DNA from 3 places in the Staphylococcus pseudintermedius genome. Region 1 is predicted to be linked to each of the others. Evidence: riboswitches for the same ligand, from Rfam matches in the RefSeq annotation. Region 1 holds a riboswitch; each other region holds the start of a gene.
What was found. A riboswitch is a leader RNA that binds a small molecule or an ion and turns the genes downstream of it on or off. The one in region 1 is predicted to bind thiamine pyrophosphate.
Positions count from the first base shown of each region.

Region 1 (5,981 bases):
CTAAAAGAAGGCGTTAAAGAAAATCAAATCGTTGTATTAAGCAAAGATAAACTTAACACAGATCGCTTTCACGATTCTCAAATTCAACATAAAACAACAACGGGTACGATTAGTGAGAAATTCATGCGCTTTTTCATTGGTGAAGATGGTGAAGAAGCTGCGTTAACAAAATTTGGTTTCTCTGACGAACAAAAAGAAGATCTGAAACAAGACATTTTAAATGACAAAATTGTGGTGATGGTTCAAGAACTGAAATATGGTCAAGAGGAATACGAAAACCATAATGTTGCGAACCAAAAACTGCAAGATAAACATGCCCCATCTGAACATCAAGGCGATATTGAGTAATCATTCACGCTTATCGATAGCTCTTACAACTTCATCCAAGATTTAATTTAACTTTCGTACACCTCATTGTATCGAAAGGATTAAGTCTTGGGTGAAGTATTTATTTCTGGAAATTGAGTTTTGTCTCCCCTATTAATTGTGCTATTTCTCTCTATATATATGCTATACTAAAGCCATTAAGAGAGGTGAAGTGACATGCATTTTGTACATATTCAATCAACCCAAGATCCATGGTATGTCCCGGCATTAGCGTTTTACATGGATAAACTAGACCCCCTCGTAACAGAAGACGAGTCTGTATTTGAACAATCCTTAAAAACTGAAAAAACACAATACGATTTCGTATTTCTCGTAGGTATCGAAAACGATGAAGTTGTCAGTTTTGCGACAGCGCATTATGAAGCGACAACAAATGTAGGCTTTTTAGTCTATCTCGTGAGTGAGCACGGTGACAATTGTGAACAGTACCTTAAAGCGACACTTGAACAAATAGAAAAAGATGTGAATCAAATTTCTAATCAACTCCACGGCCGAGATGTGAATTTCTTCATGTTTGAGTCGACATTTGAATCACCCGACGTGGATACTGAGACAGCTGATAAAATTGCATTCCGTCGTCGCTTTTTAGTGCAACACGGTTATGAAAAACAAAGTGATATTACTTATTTACAACCTTCACTAAATCGCAATGGAAAGCCGGTACCGATGGAGTTGTATATTAAAGCGAATATTCCTCTAACGAAAGATATTTACGGCACGAGTATTAAATCTGCCTATATCATTAAATATGTTTTTGCGAACCGTATTCCAAGACATGTGATTTATCCCTTACTCGTTAAAATGGATTTGCGTAAAGAACCTTATGCCTAGGCCCTTGAAATCAACCGTTAAAGCCGTTACAATGATAGAGAGGTAAGACTGACGGTTCACTGAACGCACACTACCGACAGTCTAAAAACATGAGAGAAAGGACCTAATGGCATATGCTAACAAAAGAATTTGCTCAACGATCTGAGCTTAGTGAAAAACAAGTCCGTAAAATTGTCCAACATCTTGAAGAACGCGGCTATCATTTAAACAAGACTGAATATCGTGGACGTGAAGCGACAGACTTTAAAGAAGAAGATATCGAACTCTTCCAAGAAATTGCTGAACGTGTCGCACAAACGAATAGTTACGATCTTGCTTTCGAAGCGCTCGAAAAAGAAAAAGACTTTTTACAGGTCATCGTTAAGGAAAACGATCAACAACTACCTGCTGACCAACAAGTGCCACAATTGATTCAAGAGTTGCGCCACGAAATTAATCAAATGCGTGAAGAACGTCAAATGTTAGGTCAAATGGTCTCACAAGTGCATCAACAACAAGAAGAGCTTAAAGCATTACATCAACAGTTACATACACAGTTGGAGACGAGCAACAAGTCTCTTGAAGCTTTAACTACTGCACAACAACAACAAACAGAGCAACTGTCAAAAACGCAAGAAACCATTGAAACCCAAACGAAAGAACATCAAGAGCTTGCGGAAACGATTCACCGCAACGAGAAAAAAGGTTTCTTCCAACGTTTATTTGGTGGTTAAGCAACATTGATAACAAGCTAAAAATGTAAAATTTGGATTTAACGTCCGTTTGAGTAATACTAATGAATCATTAATAAAAAAAACATAAGCTAGGGGTGCTCGAGGTGAGCTGAGAAAGATGGTATCTTAACTCTTTGAACCTGACGTGGTTAGAACCAACGAAGGGAAGCGCAATATGATGACGAAATCGTCTCAAGATAAATGGCGAGTAGTCACATTATTCTAATCATATATGCTTTCCTCTTGCATCCTTTTATGCAGGAGGTCTTTTTTTATGAAACAAACGCTGATTATTGGTGCAGGTGTTATGGGATTATCTATTGCACGCCAACTCAATTCCAAACATCGTCATATCCGTATCATTGATCGCTCCACCCCACGAATGAACGCGTCTTATGCTGCGGGTGGTATGTTAGGTGCACAAAATGAATTTTTTGAAGATACCCCACTTTATCGACTTGCAATGAAAAGTCGTGCGATGATGCCTGAATTAGCCCAAGCCTTGGAGCGCGAAACGGGGGTTCATATCGAATATCAACAGCACGGACTCATCAAAGTCGCTTCTCAACCTCAAGATGTCCAAGCCGTCCATCAACAGTATGAATTTTTACACCATCACGATCACACTGTCACTCAACTGTCGACGGAACAATTAACGCAACGGTTTCCCCATCTCGATCCATCACAAAGTGCCGCGTTCAAAATTCAAGACGACGGCCAAATTAATGCAAACCTTTATACACAGGCGCTTATTGCTTCGGCCATGCAACGTTCCCATATCGAATTAATGACGCATACGGAGGTTTACTCATTACAGCGCCTCCATTACTGTTACCGTGTTGAGACGTCAAAAGGCACATTTGAGGCTGACGAACTCATTATTGCAGCTGGTGCATGGAGTGGCGCATTACTTCAACAGTTAGGTTTCGAATTACCGACACATCCTGTTAAAGGTGACGTTAAATTGATTGCGTCTGATTACGCCGGTTTAAAAGAAACGATTTTTAATATGAACGGTTGTTACATCGTCCCAAAATTGCCGAATCGCTTCTTAATTGGTGCAACATCCGATTATGATTGTTGGGACACTGAAAACAATGACGACAACCTTGCTTGGCTTGATCACGAAAGTGTGAACATGATTCCTGCATTACGATCACACCATGTCATTAAAACTTGGACAGGGATTCGCCCTATTACGGAAGATGAAATCCCTATTATGGGCGAAATTGCACCTCAACTTTTCGTGACGACAGGGCATTATCGTAACGGAATTTTACTGTCACCCATTGCTGGTCAACTGATGGCGCAACTCGTTGATGAAGATAGCGAAGCCCGACATCAGCTTGCTCCATTTAGACCTAAAATAAAACAAATATAAAAAATATATCTTGATTTTATGTTTCCTTACTATTATCCTATTATAGAAGTCGGAATTAAAAAGGAAGCGTATTTATGTCTATTTTTTTAGTGATTATTAATTTAATTATTTTTCTTCTCGCCTTATTAAGCCTGTGGGTGATGGCGAAAAAACATGTCAAATTCCCTAAACGCGTGTTCTTTGCACTTGGTTTAGGTATCGTATTAGGCCTCCTACTCCACCTTGTTTATGGTGTTGAAGGCACAGTCACATCTCAAACAACGGATTGGGTCGGCTTAATTGGGAATGGGTATATTGCATTGCTACAAATGATTGTCATTCCACTTATTTTTGTTTCTATCGTCGCGGCATTTACGAAAATTGAAATTGGAGAAAAGTTTGCTAAAGTCGGCAGCTTCATCTTCATGTTTTTGATTGGTACCGTAACAATTGCAGCGATGATCGGTATTATCTATGCACTCGCATTCAATTTAGATGCTTCAAGTATTGACTTAGGGCAGGCAGAAAACGCTCGTAGCGCCGAAATTGCTGATAAAGCAAAAGGGCTGACTGCGACAACATTACCAACACAAATTTTAGAATTGTTACCGTCAAATCCATTTTTAGATTTCACTGGTGCACGTGCAACTTCTACTATTGCAGTCGTGATCTTTGCCGCATTTGTAGGCTTTGCATTTTTACGTGTCGCACATAAACAACCTGAAAATGGTCAAACTTTAAAACGCGGTATTGATGCCATTTACGCACTTGTCATGGCTATCGTAACATTTGTTTTACGCCTAACGCCTTATGGGATTTTAGCGATTATGATTAACACGATTGCGACGAGTGATTTTGCTGCGATATGGACTCTCGGTAAGTTCGTGATTGCGTCCTATGCAGCACTCATTACAATGTACATCATTCACTTAATCATTTTGGCCGTTATTGGTGTCAATCCAGTACAGTATGTGAAGAAAACAGCCGAAGTGATTTTATTCGCATTCACTTCACGCTCAAGTGCCGGTACATTGCCACTCAACGTACAAGCGCAAACGAATCGTCTAGGTGTGCCTCAAGCTATCGCAAACTTCTCGGGCTCATTTGGACTATCTATCGGACAAAATGGCTGTGCGGGAATCTACCCTGCCATGCTCGCGATTATGGTCGCACCTGTCGCGGGTGTTGAAGTGAATCTACAATTTATCGTGACAGTCATCATCGTTGTCGTGTTAAGTTCATTCGGTGTAGCAGGTGTAGGGGGCGGTGCAACATTCGCTTCAATCCTGGTTTTATCTGCATTGAACTTGCCGGTCGGTCTTGCGGGTGTCCTCATTTCAGTCGAACCATTGATTGATATGGGTCGTACAGCACTTAACGTGAATGACTCTATCTTAGCGGGTACAGGCACTGCTAAACTGACAAAACAACTCGATGAAGATGTTTTCAATTCCAATCATATGGACGAATTAACAGCACAACATTAAGCGATTGTATGTCAATACAAAAAACGGCAAACGTCATTAAAGGGGGTATCCTTCCATGAGGTTTGCCGTTTTCTTATTATTTGATGGATGTCTTTATACGTTTTGCGCCTCTTTTTTAAGTAAATCGACTTGAATGATTTCGTCACATTGTTGCGCGAGCGTTAAATCATGCGTCGCGATAATGAGTGTGCGCGTATCGTCGACCATATCAAATAACAGTTCCATCACTTTTTGCCCATTTCCTTCATCTAAAGAACCCGTGGGCTCATCCGCTAAAATGAGTCTTGGTTGTTTCAATATCAAACGGGCAAGGGCGACACGCTGCTGTTCGCCTCCACTTAATGTCGCGACTTTACGCTTATGATTCATATCAATCCCAACCTTTTGTAAACATTGCGTTTTCAATTGTTGGCGTTCTGATTTGGATACTTTCTTGAAAGCGAGTGCCATATCGAGATTTTGATGAATCGTCATAGATTCAACGAGCCCATAGTTTTGAAAAACATAGCCGAGTACATCTCGATAAAAGCGATAATCATTCTTTAATGGACGATGATCGAATCGCACTTCACCTTTTTTTAACGTTTCAAATCCTGCAATCGCGTTCAGTAAAGTGGAGTTCCCTGATCCACTATGACCAATCAACGCATAAGACTTCCCCGGTTCAAATGTCAAATTCACATTGTCAAAAATCGTGCGTTTCCCTTTTTGAATCGTTACATTTTTTAATTCAATCATTCCTTCTTCTTCACCTCTTTAGGCCATTTTGAAAGGTCATGAATATACTCTATTTGAAAGACGTATTTACCTTTGTGAATCACTTTTACATGATCAGACCGGGCATCATATCCACCGAAATTCAAACGATATTTGAGTGGTTCCCCCGATTCGTCATACGCTTGAATATCCACATACGTTTGTGTTCCCAATGGTACCACCGCATAAGACGTCTCCTTCTTTAAAAATGGATTAAAGTAATCAACATACGTCAGACGTACAAAAGATAAAAATAGAACACACGCGATTACGATAACTGCAATCGAAATCAGCATATTTTTCTTCAATATTTAAGCCTCCCTAATCAATGCATTGAATTGTTTTTCTAAATAATGGATGTAAGCCCATTGAATAACGATTTGAAACAGCAAAATCACACCAAATATCCATAGCACATTGCCATTTTGTGTCTTTTCAAATAAGAAC
Region 1 is NZ_CP120150.1:2,505,859-2,511,839, forward strand. Features, by position in the region: gene P3U61_RS11870 (general stress protein) at 1-348, shown strand, start outside; gene P3U61_RS11875 (hypothetical protein) at 544-1,218, shown strand; gene P3U61_RS11880 (hypothetical protein) at 1,332-1,931, shown strand; TPP riboswitch at 2,013-2,115, shown strand; gene thiO (glycine oxidase ThiO) at 2,206-3,312, shown strand; gene P3U61_RS11890 (L-cystine transporter) at 3,387-4,778, shown strand; gene P3U61_RS11895 (ATP-binding cassette domain-containing protein) at 4,872-5,516, opposite strand; gene P3U61_RS11900 (YxeA family protein) at 5,513-5,842, opposite strand; gene P3U61_RS11905 (DUF1430 domain-containing protein) at 5,846-5,981, opposite strand, start outside.

Region 2 (5,981 bases), 750 kb from region 1:
ACAATTTGGTGACGATATTCACATCATCCATGAACGTGTGACGTGTTTTCCAAGATTCAATCATGTGCGCACCTCCTCGACTTCATAAAGTTTGCCTTCTTTGACTTCTATCCGACGAGTAGGGTAACGTTCGATAATATGTGCGTCGTGCGTGACCATTAAAATCGTCTGACCTTGCGCAATACGACTTTGGAACAATTCAATTAATTTAAACGTATTGTGACTGTCTAAGCCGAATGTCGGTTCATCTAATAAAATAATATCTGCATTGGTACTTAGTGCGGTAGCGACACTCAGTCGACGTTTTTGCCCCATAGATAATTCAAATGGGTGTTGACTCGACACATGCTCCAAATCAAGTAGTGCTAACATTTCTGCAGTTTTTGCTTTCGCGTGTTCAGGATCCATATGGTGATAGTTGACCCATATTTCATCAAACACACTATTTTGTATAAATTGCAGTTCAGGATTTTGATACACTAAAAACATATGTTGCGCGGCATCTTTAATTCTAGTTAATTTCTGCCCGCCATAATGCATGTTCCCCTTATAACGTATCAATTGCATCATCGACTCTAATAGCGATGTCTTACCTGATCCATTTTTCCCAGTGAGTGTTATCCATTCTCTCGGTTCAATATGTAATGCGTCTACTTCATATAATGTACGACGGCCCCTTTGTATCGCGCCTTGTTCGAATGAAAAATAAAAATTTTGAGCAGTAGATTGAACGGGATGTTGAGGCATAGGTGCATGTGACCACGCTTTTGGATGCCACACACCATATTCACTTAATAAAGATTCGTAATGCGCCATAATATATTCAGGCGTGCCTTGTTGGATAATATGGCCGTGATGATTCATCAGTATGACACGATCGACATGTTGCCAAATATGTTCTACCTTGTGTTCGACAATGAGTACGGTCTTGTCCTCCCACAAATCCTTTAAAAGATTCCATAAATTTTCGGTCGCTTCTACATCTAACATCGCAGTCGGTTCGTCAAGAAACAATGTATCTGCCCCTTGAAGTAACGTTCCCGCAATCGCTAATTTTTGTTTCATACCGCCGCTTAATTGATGAATACGTTGCTTTGGATTTACATCAAGACCGACATGATTTAATGCTTCATGGATACGGCTGTCCATGTCGTGACGTGGAATTTGTTGGTTTTCTAAAATAAAGGCTAACTCTTCGTTCACTTGTGGCATACAAAACTGCGAATCCGGGTCTTGGAAAATGACACCTGAATTTTCAGCAATTTCTAATGCATCATATTTCATTGGTAAATCAATTAAGTTCGGCACAATGCCACTTAATACATTGAGTAACGTACTTTTACCCGAACCAGATGGCCCAAGTAAAAGTACTTTTTCTTTATCTTTGATTTCTACGTCAATCCCGTCAAAAATTTTATAATCTGCGCTCGGGTATTTTAAACGTAAATTTTTAACTTTTAACACGATAAGTCACCCTTATAATGCATCGTAATCGTCTTTTGAAGCAGGACGAAACAGTTTCGTTACGCCAGTCTGATCCAATGCCTTAACGAGTAAGTATGGGAACACACCGGCTAATATAGCACCACTGATAATACGAAAAGCAATCAGTAGAATTAAGTTCCAAGTCGCAACTTCATTTAAGTAACCATAGTACCAGTCGATAGGTAAACTAATGATTGCGGCTGCCATACCTGCAAGGATAGCGACCATAAAAGCACGTGATTTGTAGCGGAAAATCGCAAAAATAATCTCACATGCCAAACCTTGAAGTAAAGCGTAAATAATTGTTGGGATATCAAAACGTCCCATCATAATTGTTTCGCCAGCACCTGCAGCAAATTCAGCTAATAATGCAATCCCCATTTTAGGAATAATGAGATATGCAACGACTGCAGCACTAAACCACATACCATACATTAATTGATCAAGATGTAAACCTAATGGCTGTAAAGTATTTGTGACAGCCCACCATAAATTATAAATCACTGCAAAGATCACGGATACGAGTACAGTGACGAGGATGTCTGACAACGTTAAGCCTTTTTTCATATGTAAATTCCTCCCAAAAATAAAAAATACGCATATCTTAAACTGAAGATAGGCGCATCATGTGCTCATTGATATATGGATACGTTATTGGTATGACAGACATAAGTCCACCGCACAATATACATATCATAACAAAACACTTTCCTACGCTAGTATCATCTAGTTCAGGTTCAAAGGGTTTGAGGTGACACCTCATCTCAGCTTTCACACCCCTAGTGTGCGTATTTAATTGATAATGTCAATGTACACCTAGAATATTGAAAAGTCAAGGTTTCAAACGGCTGATGATTCAAATTTGAAAAACCCTAAACCATTAAAAATGTATATATTGAAAAAATGAATACGAAAGATCTCACTGTGAGTTCATATGCATAAAGTAGGATACGACAGTGACCCCAATGAATTTTGATAAATGCAACATCAGTGTGCATCAATAAATGACAGTATTTGAAGAAAAACACTAGACGTAGTTTTCAAAATCTTTCACTGTCTATGTCAGAGTTGAGCTACTTAAACAATTGCCAGCATCTGCAGCCTAAAGTAATAAAGATGATATGCATATTCAAAGTTAGAATTTGTTTTTGATGACGAGGCGAGCGATTTGAGGAGAGGTGAATTTAATTTTTTCATTAAAAGCATTTCACTATCATAGTTAATGAGACTCGTTGAAGGTTGACGGGACGGCTCGAGACTCCCGAGGGATGCGTGTATATGACTCATAGTTACTTCTTTACTCTAATAGTGGTTACTGTTTAGCGACGTAGCTGCCTAAGTCTCAATGTTTGCATTTTTGAGAAGGCCACTCAGTCTTGTGGGGGCAGGAAAACGAAATCTTTGTTACACATGAGATTTCTGTAATGCTCCCAAAATCCAATTTGGTTTCTCTCAAGTTTACACTTAAATCAAGCCAAACTTAGTTGAGTCAAGACCTTGGGAAAGCAAGAGCTAGTTTGTCAATCTGTAAGAAACGATGAAATTAAACAAATGAAAAAGAAATAATTTAAAACGAAAAAAGGAACAGGCCATAATCATCCTGTTCCTCACACATTAAACATAAATTAAAGTTTACTCAAATGTTTTTTGAATATCATCTTTCGTTTTCTCTGCACCATCTTTCGCATCTTCAGTCTTATCTTTCAATTCTTTCTCTTTATCCTTCGCTTGTTCTGCAGCTTTTTTAATATCTTTTTCACCCATTTCCAACGCCTACCTTTCAAATTGTTTGTATCATCAATATAACCTTTATGTGCACAACCTAAACATCATCGCCTTATTAAATGTATACAGAAATGAGGATTGGACATCACGTGCGCCTAGCTATAGAGACATATTAAATATTTTATCTCCTATTCTCGTATAAAAATAAATGAACTTTGATATACTTAACGCATCATTTTAAGGTAAAAACAACACATAGATAATTAAGATATTTGAAACTGAAAATAAATCCGTTTTATTATAGTATTATGGATTAAATTTAATAGGTCATTCTGAAGACTGATATTTTTGAAATATAAAGACAGGTGACAAGAGTTCGTATATAATAGCTTTGAGGTGAGAGGATGTCTTTGTTAAACAAATACACCGAAGTGATTTATAGCTATATTATCGGTGGACTTTCAATTTTATTAAGCATCATTATTTTTATTAATATTCCACTCATTCAACAGTTTAAGTCAGGCAAACAACCGAGCACAAACATCGACAATTTGTGGGATTTTATTATGGCATTCTTTAATGAAATCATTCGAGTCATGAGTCGATATATTGGTGACATTCCACTTGCGAGCGGCATTGTTATTTTATTGTTTGGAATTTTAATGATTTTAATTGGTCGGACATTAACGAATACAACACGATTTGATTATGACATTTCAATATTATTTTTACTCGTCGGCATTATTTTCTTCGTATTAACATTAATTTTCATGTCTCAAGTTTATGGTTGGATTGCGTTTATTTTTATTATTCCATTTCTTGTACATATTGGTTATATCACATACAAAGACGAACTAAATCCATTGCACCGTAAAGAACATTATTTATGGATTATATTCAGTTATGGGCTTTGTTACATCCTTACACAAATAGCGCTCTATGCCCGTATTGAAGCGAAAGATGTTGCATCGATTGACGTTCTGAGTATTAATACATTTTTCGTAGTTTTATGGTTGATAGGACAAATGGCAGTATGGAATTTTCTCTTTTTACGTCGTGCATTACCAGTGTCTGAAGAAGAAATCACTGGTGAAGCGAATGCGTATTCAAGAAGTAAAAAGTATCAATTTACGAATACTTCTAAAAACCATTTCAAAGACTTTCAAGATCGTACGGCTGAATTCACACATGGTATTTCACGTCGCACACGCCGTAGTATTGATTTAGAGAAGTTACGTCAAAAGCGAGAAACACTAGGAAAAAAATGGTTTTCATGGGCTAAACTAGAAGAAGATGACATTCCGACGTTTCTTAAAATAAGACCTAAATGGTTGAACCGCAATTATGTCATGATTGCTTGTGGCGTGATTCTGTTATTCTTTATATTACTAGAGTTCAATAACCGTAATGCGCTATTTATGTCAGGGGACTGGCAGTTATCTCAAACGCAATACGTTTATGAATGGGTGAGCTTGCTGTTATTACTCATCGTGGCGATTGTTTTTATTTTTACAACTGTAGTGAGAATGTTAAGAGGTAAGTATTATTATTTACAACTTTTCATGATCAGTATTTTATTCTTCAAATTGTTAACGGAATACATTGTCATTTTGTTCCACGGACTATTATTATCTATTTTCATTACACCGATTCTTGTATTAATGTTAGTACCAGCAATTGTCGCGTTCGTCTTACAATTGAGACAACCCGTGGATACACAAGTTAAAAAACATTAATAATGCTTGACTTGATGAGGGCTAGGGAGACCATTTCCTAGTCCTTTTTATAATGGCGTGTTTGGGTGAAAGATATCATTGTGAAATCATCCGTGTTAAAATCAGAATAATGATAAGAAAAGAAAGGCTGATAAAATGAAGACAGCTATTTTAAATAAAGGTAAGGAAGAAAAATATTTCAATCAGTACCCACTTGTGGAGGAAGAGGATTTATTTCAGCATGATCAATTAGAAGAAGGGGATGTCTTTCATCTCTTGACTTCAACAAACGTCTATATCGCGACTTGTTATGTAGGGCATCAGCATAAAGGATTAGGTTGGATATTAACGTATCAAGAAGATGAAGTGATTGATCAAGCATTTTTTGAGCAACTGTTCGAACAAGCGCTCGAAGTCCGTCAGTATTACTATCAAATTGAAGGCACCAATGCATTTCGTCTATTTAATGGTGAAGGCGATGGCGTGGGTGGTCTCACGATTGACAACTATGATGGCCACTTATTAATTCAATGGTACTCAGAAGGGATTTATCATTTTCGTCCACAAATTGTGAGCGCGATTAAAAAGATTTATAATTATACGTCTATATATGAAAAAACGCGTTTTAAACATCAATCTATTGAAGGCGGTTTTGTAACGGGGACAGCACCGGAGTTTCCGATTGTCGTTGAAGAAAATTTCACGTTTTACAATGTACATCTTGATGACGGTCCGATGACGGGGATATTCTTAGACCAAAAAGAAGTGCGTAAAAAGATTAGAGACTATTATGCTAAAGGACGCCAATTACTCAATTTATTCAGTTATACAGGGGCATTTTCGGTTATCGCTGCAACAGCTGACAGTCAAACAACGAGCGTGGACTTGGCTAATCGCTCACGTCAGTTGACTGAAGAGAACTTTGGTTTGAATGGTATTGATCCTAAATCACAACATATTTACGTGATGGATACGTTCGATTACTACAAATACGCACTACGCCATGGTTTGACTTACGATACGATTGTCATCGATCCACCGAGTTTTGCGCGCAAT
Region 2 is NZ_CP120150.1:1,752,937-1,758,917, reverse strand. Features, by position in the region: gene P3U61_RS08330 (energy-coupling factor transporter transmembrane component T family protein) at 1-64, opposite strand, end outside; gene P3U61_RS08325 (ABC transporter ATP-binding protein) at 61-1,464, opposite strand; gene P3U61_RS08320 (ECF transporter S component) at 1,477-2,052, opposite strand; TPP riboswitch at 2,177-2,276, opposite strand; gene graF (glycopeptide resistance-associated protein GraF) at 3,118-3,249, opposite strand; gene auxA (lipoteichoic acid stability factor AuxA) at 3,615-4,946, shown strand; gene P3U61_RS08305 (class I SAM-dependent rRNA methyltransferase) at 5,082-5,981, shown strand, end outside.
Region 2: it holds a riboswitch for thiamine pyrophosphate, as region 1 does, so the genes downstream of both, P3U61_RS08320 (ECF transporter S component) here and thiO (glycine oxidase ThiO) in region 1, are expected to answer to the same signal.

Region 3 (5,981 bases), 390 kb from region 1:
GTGGCAATGACATTTAAAGATTCGCCAGCTTGTACAGTGTATGTGCCTCCAGTTTGTTGCGGTACTGTCGCAGAAGATTGTGCACCACTACCGCCCCCGATAGATAAGACTTGGCCAGGGAAGACCATGTTGTTTTGTAATTGATTGGATTGCTTAAGTGCATCAACTGTTGTGCCATATTTTTGCGCGATGGACCAAAGTGAATCACCAGATTGGACTGTGTATTGTGTTGACGCGTCGGCATCTTGATGATTGAGCATAGCGACGGCTGCCGCACCTGAAGTCAACGTACATGCAAATGCGAGTTTTTTCAAAGTATTGCCTCCTTATTTACACGAATGATAAGATGTGTTGAGCAATGAATAACGAAATGTGTAATTTGATTATTAATTCAATCATTATGATAACAAAAATATTATCATATAGGGGAGATGTTACGAATCTGTAATATTGCGGAAAATATAGTTTTACTGTCGTATTGTCCTTGAATGTTGTCACTATCCAATTTATAGAAAATTTGATTTGTAAATCTTTTGAGATAATTAAAGTTTTTGTAATATAAATGTAGTCTTTATCAATGGAATAGTTGTATCATTTCTGCATTTGATTCTGCTGTGACATATCATAAAATAGAAGGAAAGGAGGCAAAATGAGATGGCAACACAAAATCAACGCCGTTCTGCTTACGGCAAAGTATGGTTGTTTTTTATGTATTATTGGCTAATTTTTGGGATTTCAACATATTTTGGACAATTTTTGCCCATAGCATGGCGACAACCACTTTCTATCGGACTACTCGTCTTAATCTTAGCATCAATGGTATTTCAACGTGTGCGCTTTAGTGGCCCGATTATTTCTCACATTTATACCATTGTCGTCGGATTATTATCCTATGCGGCATTTATGTATACATTGCAAGATTTAGGTGCGCGTTTATTTTTCAATATGGTGATTTTAGCCGTATCTGGATTCGTCATTTTTGGTATTCTCGGTTATTTCTGGATTAAAGATGCGTCGAGCTTAGGCAAATATTTATTCGTGACATTAATCGCGCTTATTTTAGCAAGTCTTGTAGGTTGGTGGATTCACAGCCCAGTTTATTATACGATGATTGCAGTTGTCGGGTTATTACTATTTTTACTGTACACACTTTATGACTTCAATCGTATGAAGCGAGGTCAGTTTTCACCACGAGAATTAGGCTTTAATTTATTTATAAACCTTTTCCACATTATTCGTTATGTGTTAGAATTAGCTCGTATCATGAAACGATAAAACAATTGAATATTTCAAATAATCCACTGGAAGTGCCGTTCATAATGGCTGAGATTGAAATGTTGATTTCAAAATTCCTGAACCTGATCCAGTTCGTACTGGCGTAGGAAAGTGGCTGTATTCGTGTCAAATGAGGCTACTTTTCTGTTGTAAATAACGGGGGAGTAGTTTTTTTATTGTGAAGGGAAAGAGAGGGAAAAGGCAATGATGATTGTGATTACACCGTATGTTGTATTAGACGACTGGCATATCAAACGGCTCTGTGTTATTGAAAGTCAGATTGCAGGTGTCATTTTACGGACGCCGATGAATCGACACGCACTCAAGCAATGGCTCATCCAGTTATTGGCGAATGGCTTTCCAAAGTCTAAAGTGATTATCCATACGGATCATACGGATGTGACATTAGCGATGGAACTCAGCATTTCCAATGTGCATTTTAAAGAGGGAGATCACCGTGCTACGTTATTAAAACAAGTACAGCCTCATTATCAAGTGAGCATGTCGACACATTCAGCAGCGATGGTTCGTGACGCAAAAGCGCAGCAATTAGATTTTGTGTTATTCGGACACCTTTTTCCAACCTCTTCAAAACCTGACTTGCCACCGCGCACACAACTTGAAGTGGATGAAGTTTTAGCTATTGATTTTCCGGTAGTGGCATTGGGGGGCATTACAGCTGACACAGTACAACAGATATCGTCTCATTTTACAGGAATCGCGTGTATGAGCAGTGCATTTGGGTATGAACTTCAATCGTTTGAAAAAATGGTTGATTATTGGTCATTAAAGAAGGTGAAATGAATGGAAGTTTTTGTAAATGGAGAGCAGCAACAATTTGAAGAAGGCACAACGGTACAAGACATTTTAGACCATTTCGGTATCGAAGCGAAACGGATGGCAGTCGAACGTAATGCAGCAGTCGTGAAACGTTCTGCATGGGCCACAACTGAAGTACAGCAAGATGATCGATTAGAATTGTTAGAATTTGTGGGAGGCGGTTAACATATGTTTAAAATTGGAGATTTAACATTTCATTCAAGATTATTTTTAGGGACAGGAAAATTTGAAAGTGAAGCGATCCAGTCTAAGGCCATTGAAGCATCCGAAACAGAAGTGCTGACATTTGCGGTCAGACGTATGAGTTTATATGACCGAAGCTTACCGAACCCATTGGCGAATGTCGATTTATCTAAGTTTACAACATTTCCTAATACAGCAGGTGCGAAAACGGCAGAAGAAGCGGTGCGTATTGCCGAATTAGCGCGTGAAGCTGGCGTGTGTGACATGATTAAGGTCGAAGTAATTGGCGATGATGATACGTTATTACCTGACCCACTCGAAACGTACAAAGCTTGTGAAATTTTATTAGAAAAAGGCTACATTGTTTGTCCATATATTTCAGATGATGTCGTGTTAGCCAAGCGACTCGAAAGTTTAGGTGTTCATGCGGTAATGCCACTTGCTTCTCCAATCGGTACAGGTCGTGGTATTACAAATCCACTGAACCTCCGTTATATTATTGAAAAGTGCGAGGTACCCGTTATTGTAGATGCAGGTATTGGTTCAGCCAAAGACTGTGCCGAAGCGATGGAACTTGGTGCAGATGCGATTTTGCTCAATTCAGCTGTATCTCGTGCGCAAGATCCAGTGAAAATGGCTGAAGCGATGAAAAAAGGAATCGAAGCGGGTCGTTTGAGCTACGAAGCAGGCCGTATCCCAATTCGTTATAATGCTGTGCAATCTAGTCCATCTGAGGGGTTAGGCTTTTTATAATGACACGCTATCATAGACAAATTCGCTTCCAGCATTTTGGAGAACAGAGCCAACGTCGATTGCAACAATTACACGTCTTTGTCATCGGTGTCGGCGCTTTAGGCAGTGGCATCGCTGAACAATTGGTAAGAAGTGGTGTCGGTAAATTGACCATCGTCGATAAAGATGTGGTACATTTATCTAACTTACACCGTCAAAGTGGCTATGTTGAAGCGGATGCTGAAGCGATGAAGCCGAAAGTATTTGCGCTAAAAGAACGACTCGCGATGATGAATCATGAAGTCACAATAGAACCGTTATACGAAGAAGTGACAGCACGAAATATTGAAGGCATTCTTGAGGAACTGCAACCGGATATGGTACTTGATGGCTTGGATCGTTTTGAAACACGTTATTTAGTGAATGAAGCAACACGGAAATTGGATATTCCTTATATTTATGGTGCAGTCGTGGGAAGTCAGTTGAGTGTCTTTCCTATCAGTCATGACGGGCCTTGTTTACATTGTGTGATGCCGGATGTGCCCGAGACGATGGAAAGTTGTGACCTTAACGGCGTCTTGCCACCCGCTGTTCATTTGGCGAGTAGTTTTGTCGTGGCAGAAGTCTTCTATTACTTGATGCATGGTGATTTTTCTTACCAAATGACGACGAGTGATATTCATCAAGGAAAAGTGAAAAAAATTTCGATTCAAAGTCTTAAAGAAGCAGACTGTTCCGTATGTGCCCAGCATCAGTTCACGCGTCTGCAAAATAAACAGCTTAAGTCTACGCAATTGTTATGTGGCGGTGTGTTTCAATTCAGGTTAGCTCCAGGACAATTTGAAGCGACCATAAGTAAAGAAGTCACAATTTTAATTGATAATCGTTTCGTTAAACGTTTACGACTTGGAGCGTGTGACATGACATTGTATCAAGATGGACGTTTGTTAGTATATGGTGCAGAGGATATTCAGACCGCACAATCCGTCGCTCGACAACTGTTTGAACAACCCATTCTTATTTAGAATGTTGCCATAGTCTAAATTTTACATGTATAATAAAGGGTACTCAAAAAAGTATTTGAAAGCGAGATGGAAGTCATGGGACGTAAATGGAATAATATTAAAGAAAAGAAAGCGCAAAAAGATAAAAATACAAGTCGCATTTACGCTAAATTTGGTAAAGAAATTTACGTGGCGGCGAAATCAGGTGAACCCGATCCTGAATCAAACCAACAATTAAAATTTGTCCTTGAACGCGCAAAAACTTATTCTGTACCCAACCATATTATTGATAGAGCGATTGAAAAAGCAAAAGGTGGCGGCGAGGAAGACTTCGATGCACTTCGCTATGAAGGTTTCGGTCCGAGTGGTTCGATGGTGATTGTGGATGCCTTAACGAACAATGTCAATCGTACAGCCTCTGACGTGAGAGCAGCTTTCGGTAAAAACGGCGGAAATATGGGTGTATCTGGTTCAGTGGCTTATATGTTCGACCATACAGCGACATTTGCATTTGAAGGCTTTGATGCAGATACTGTACTTGAAGCTTTAATGGAAAATGATATTGATGTCCGTGACGTCATTGAAGAAGGTGGTTTAACGATTGTATACGCAGAGCCTGATCAATTTGCGACTGTCCAAAAAGCGTTAGCACAACTAGGTGTGACATCATTTGAAGTCGCTGAACTTGAAATGTTACCTCAATCGGAAGTTCAACTTTCAGCAGAAGATCAAGAAACATTTGAGAAATTAATCGATGTATTAGAAGAATTAGAAGACGTTCAACACGTTTATCATAATGTAGAACTTGCATAGTTACTGGAGGTCAATGCCATGGAAGCACAAGATTGGGTGCGCCATTTAGAATTAACCCCTCATCCAGAAGGAGGCTATTATCGTCAAACGATTTTAAGTCCGGATACGACAAATGAAAGACCGCATTATTCTAGCATTTATTTTCTGTTAGAGGATAAGAATATTTCCCATTTTCATCGTATTGATGCGGATGAGATTTGGTATTACCATGCGGGTGAGACGTTGACGATTCATATGATTTTTCCAGATCATACGTATCGTGCCGTGCAATTAGGTCCGAATGTCGCGGAGGGGGATGTATTGCAATATGTTGTGCCAAAAGGGACAATATTTGCGTCATCTATTGAACGTGAAAATGCCTTTGCGGTTGTCGGTTGTATGGTGCAACCTGCATTTCAATTTGAACATTTTGAGTTGTTTACACAAGCGGAATTGTTAGCATGGTATCCGGAACATGAGGAAATCATTCGTAAATATGCGAAGGTTTCGGTCGATTAATCGATCGGTTTGAAAGGCTGATGAGATGTGATGTCTTGTCGGTCTTTTTTGTTGTCACCATTGATAGTGAAGGGGTAAACGAAACTTAAAGGTTACTTGAATCAAGTTATGCTTTTCCAAGGATTTGACGCAACTGTACGATGTTGATTTTGAATCTCATGCATCAAAACGTGTATATCGTCTTAGTAAAAAATAGGGTGATTGAGTGCGTGTTTATCATGTTTTTGATTGGATTCGCTATGAATTTTATATGATTGGCTAGTTGCAACAAGTGACATCCTACTTCGATTTATATATAATGAAAAAAAGGGAGTTGGTGGCTGTGAAAGTGAAATATATTGACAAACGTCACTGGCGTCGCCTCTTAGACCATGATTATATCGAAGTTAAAGTCAATAATAATAAATTTAAAGGCATAATAGGTTTAATTTCAATCAAAAAGGTGAGAGATCCTTTAGAGGTGACTGTTGTAAATCAACGAATGGTAGTAGCTGACGATGGCTATCAATGGCTACAAATCCTGCCAGAGAAAAAGCGTTACAGCATGACAGTAATGTTCGATGACAAAGGTCAACCTTTACAATACTATTTTGATATTAATTTAAAAAATATTATACAAAAAGGCAGGGCACGTAC
Region 3 is NZ_CP120150.1:2,114,227-2,120,207, reverse strand. Features, by position in the region: gene P3U61_RS10035 (LysM peptidoglycan-binding domain-containing protein) at 1-314, opposite strand, end outside; gene P3U61_RS10030 (Bax inhibitor-1/YccA family protein) at 655-1,275, shown strand; TPP riboswitch at 1,294-1,402, shown strand; gene P3U61_RS10025 (thiamine phosphate synthase) at 1,480-2,079, shown strand; gene thiS (sulfur carrier protein ThiS) at 2,080-2,280, shown strand; gene P3U61_RS10015 (thiazole synthase) at 2,284-3,051, shown strand; gene P3U61_RS10010 (ThiF family adenylyltransferase) at 3,051-4,055, shown strand; gene P3U61_RS10005 (YebC/PmpR family DNA-binding transcriptional regulator) at 4,131-4,847, shown strand; gene P3U61_RS10000 (cupin domain-containing protein) at 4,866-5,345, shown strand; gene P3U61_RS09995 (ribonuclease FAU-1 family protein) at 5,668-5,981, shown strand, end outside.
Region 3: it holds a riboswitch for thiamine pyrophosphate, as region 1 does, so the genes downstream of both, P3U61_RS10025 (thiamine phosphate synthase) here and thiO (glycine oxidase ThiO) in region 1, are expected to answer to the same signal.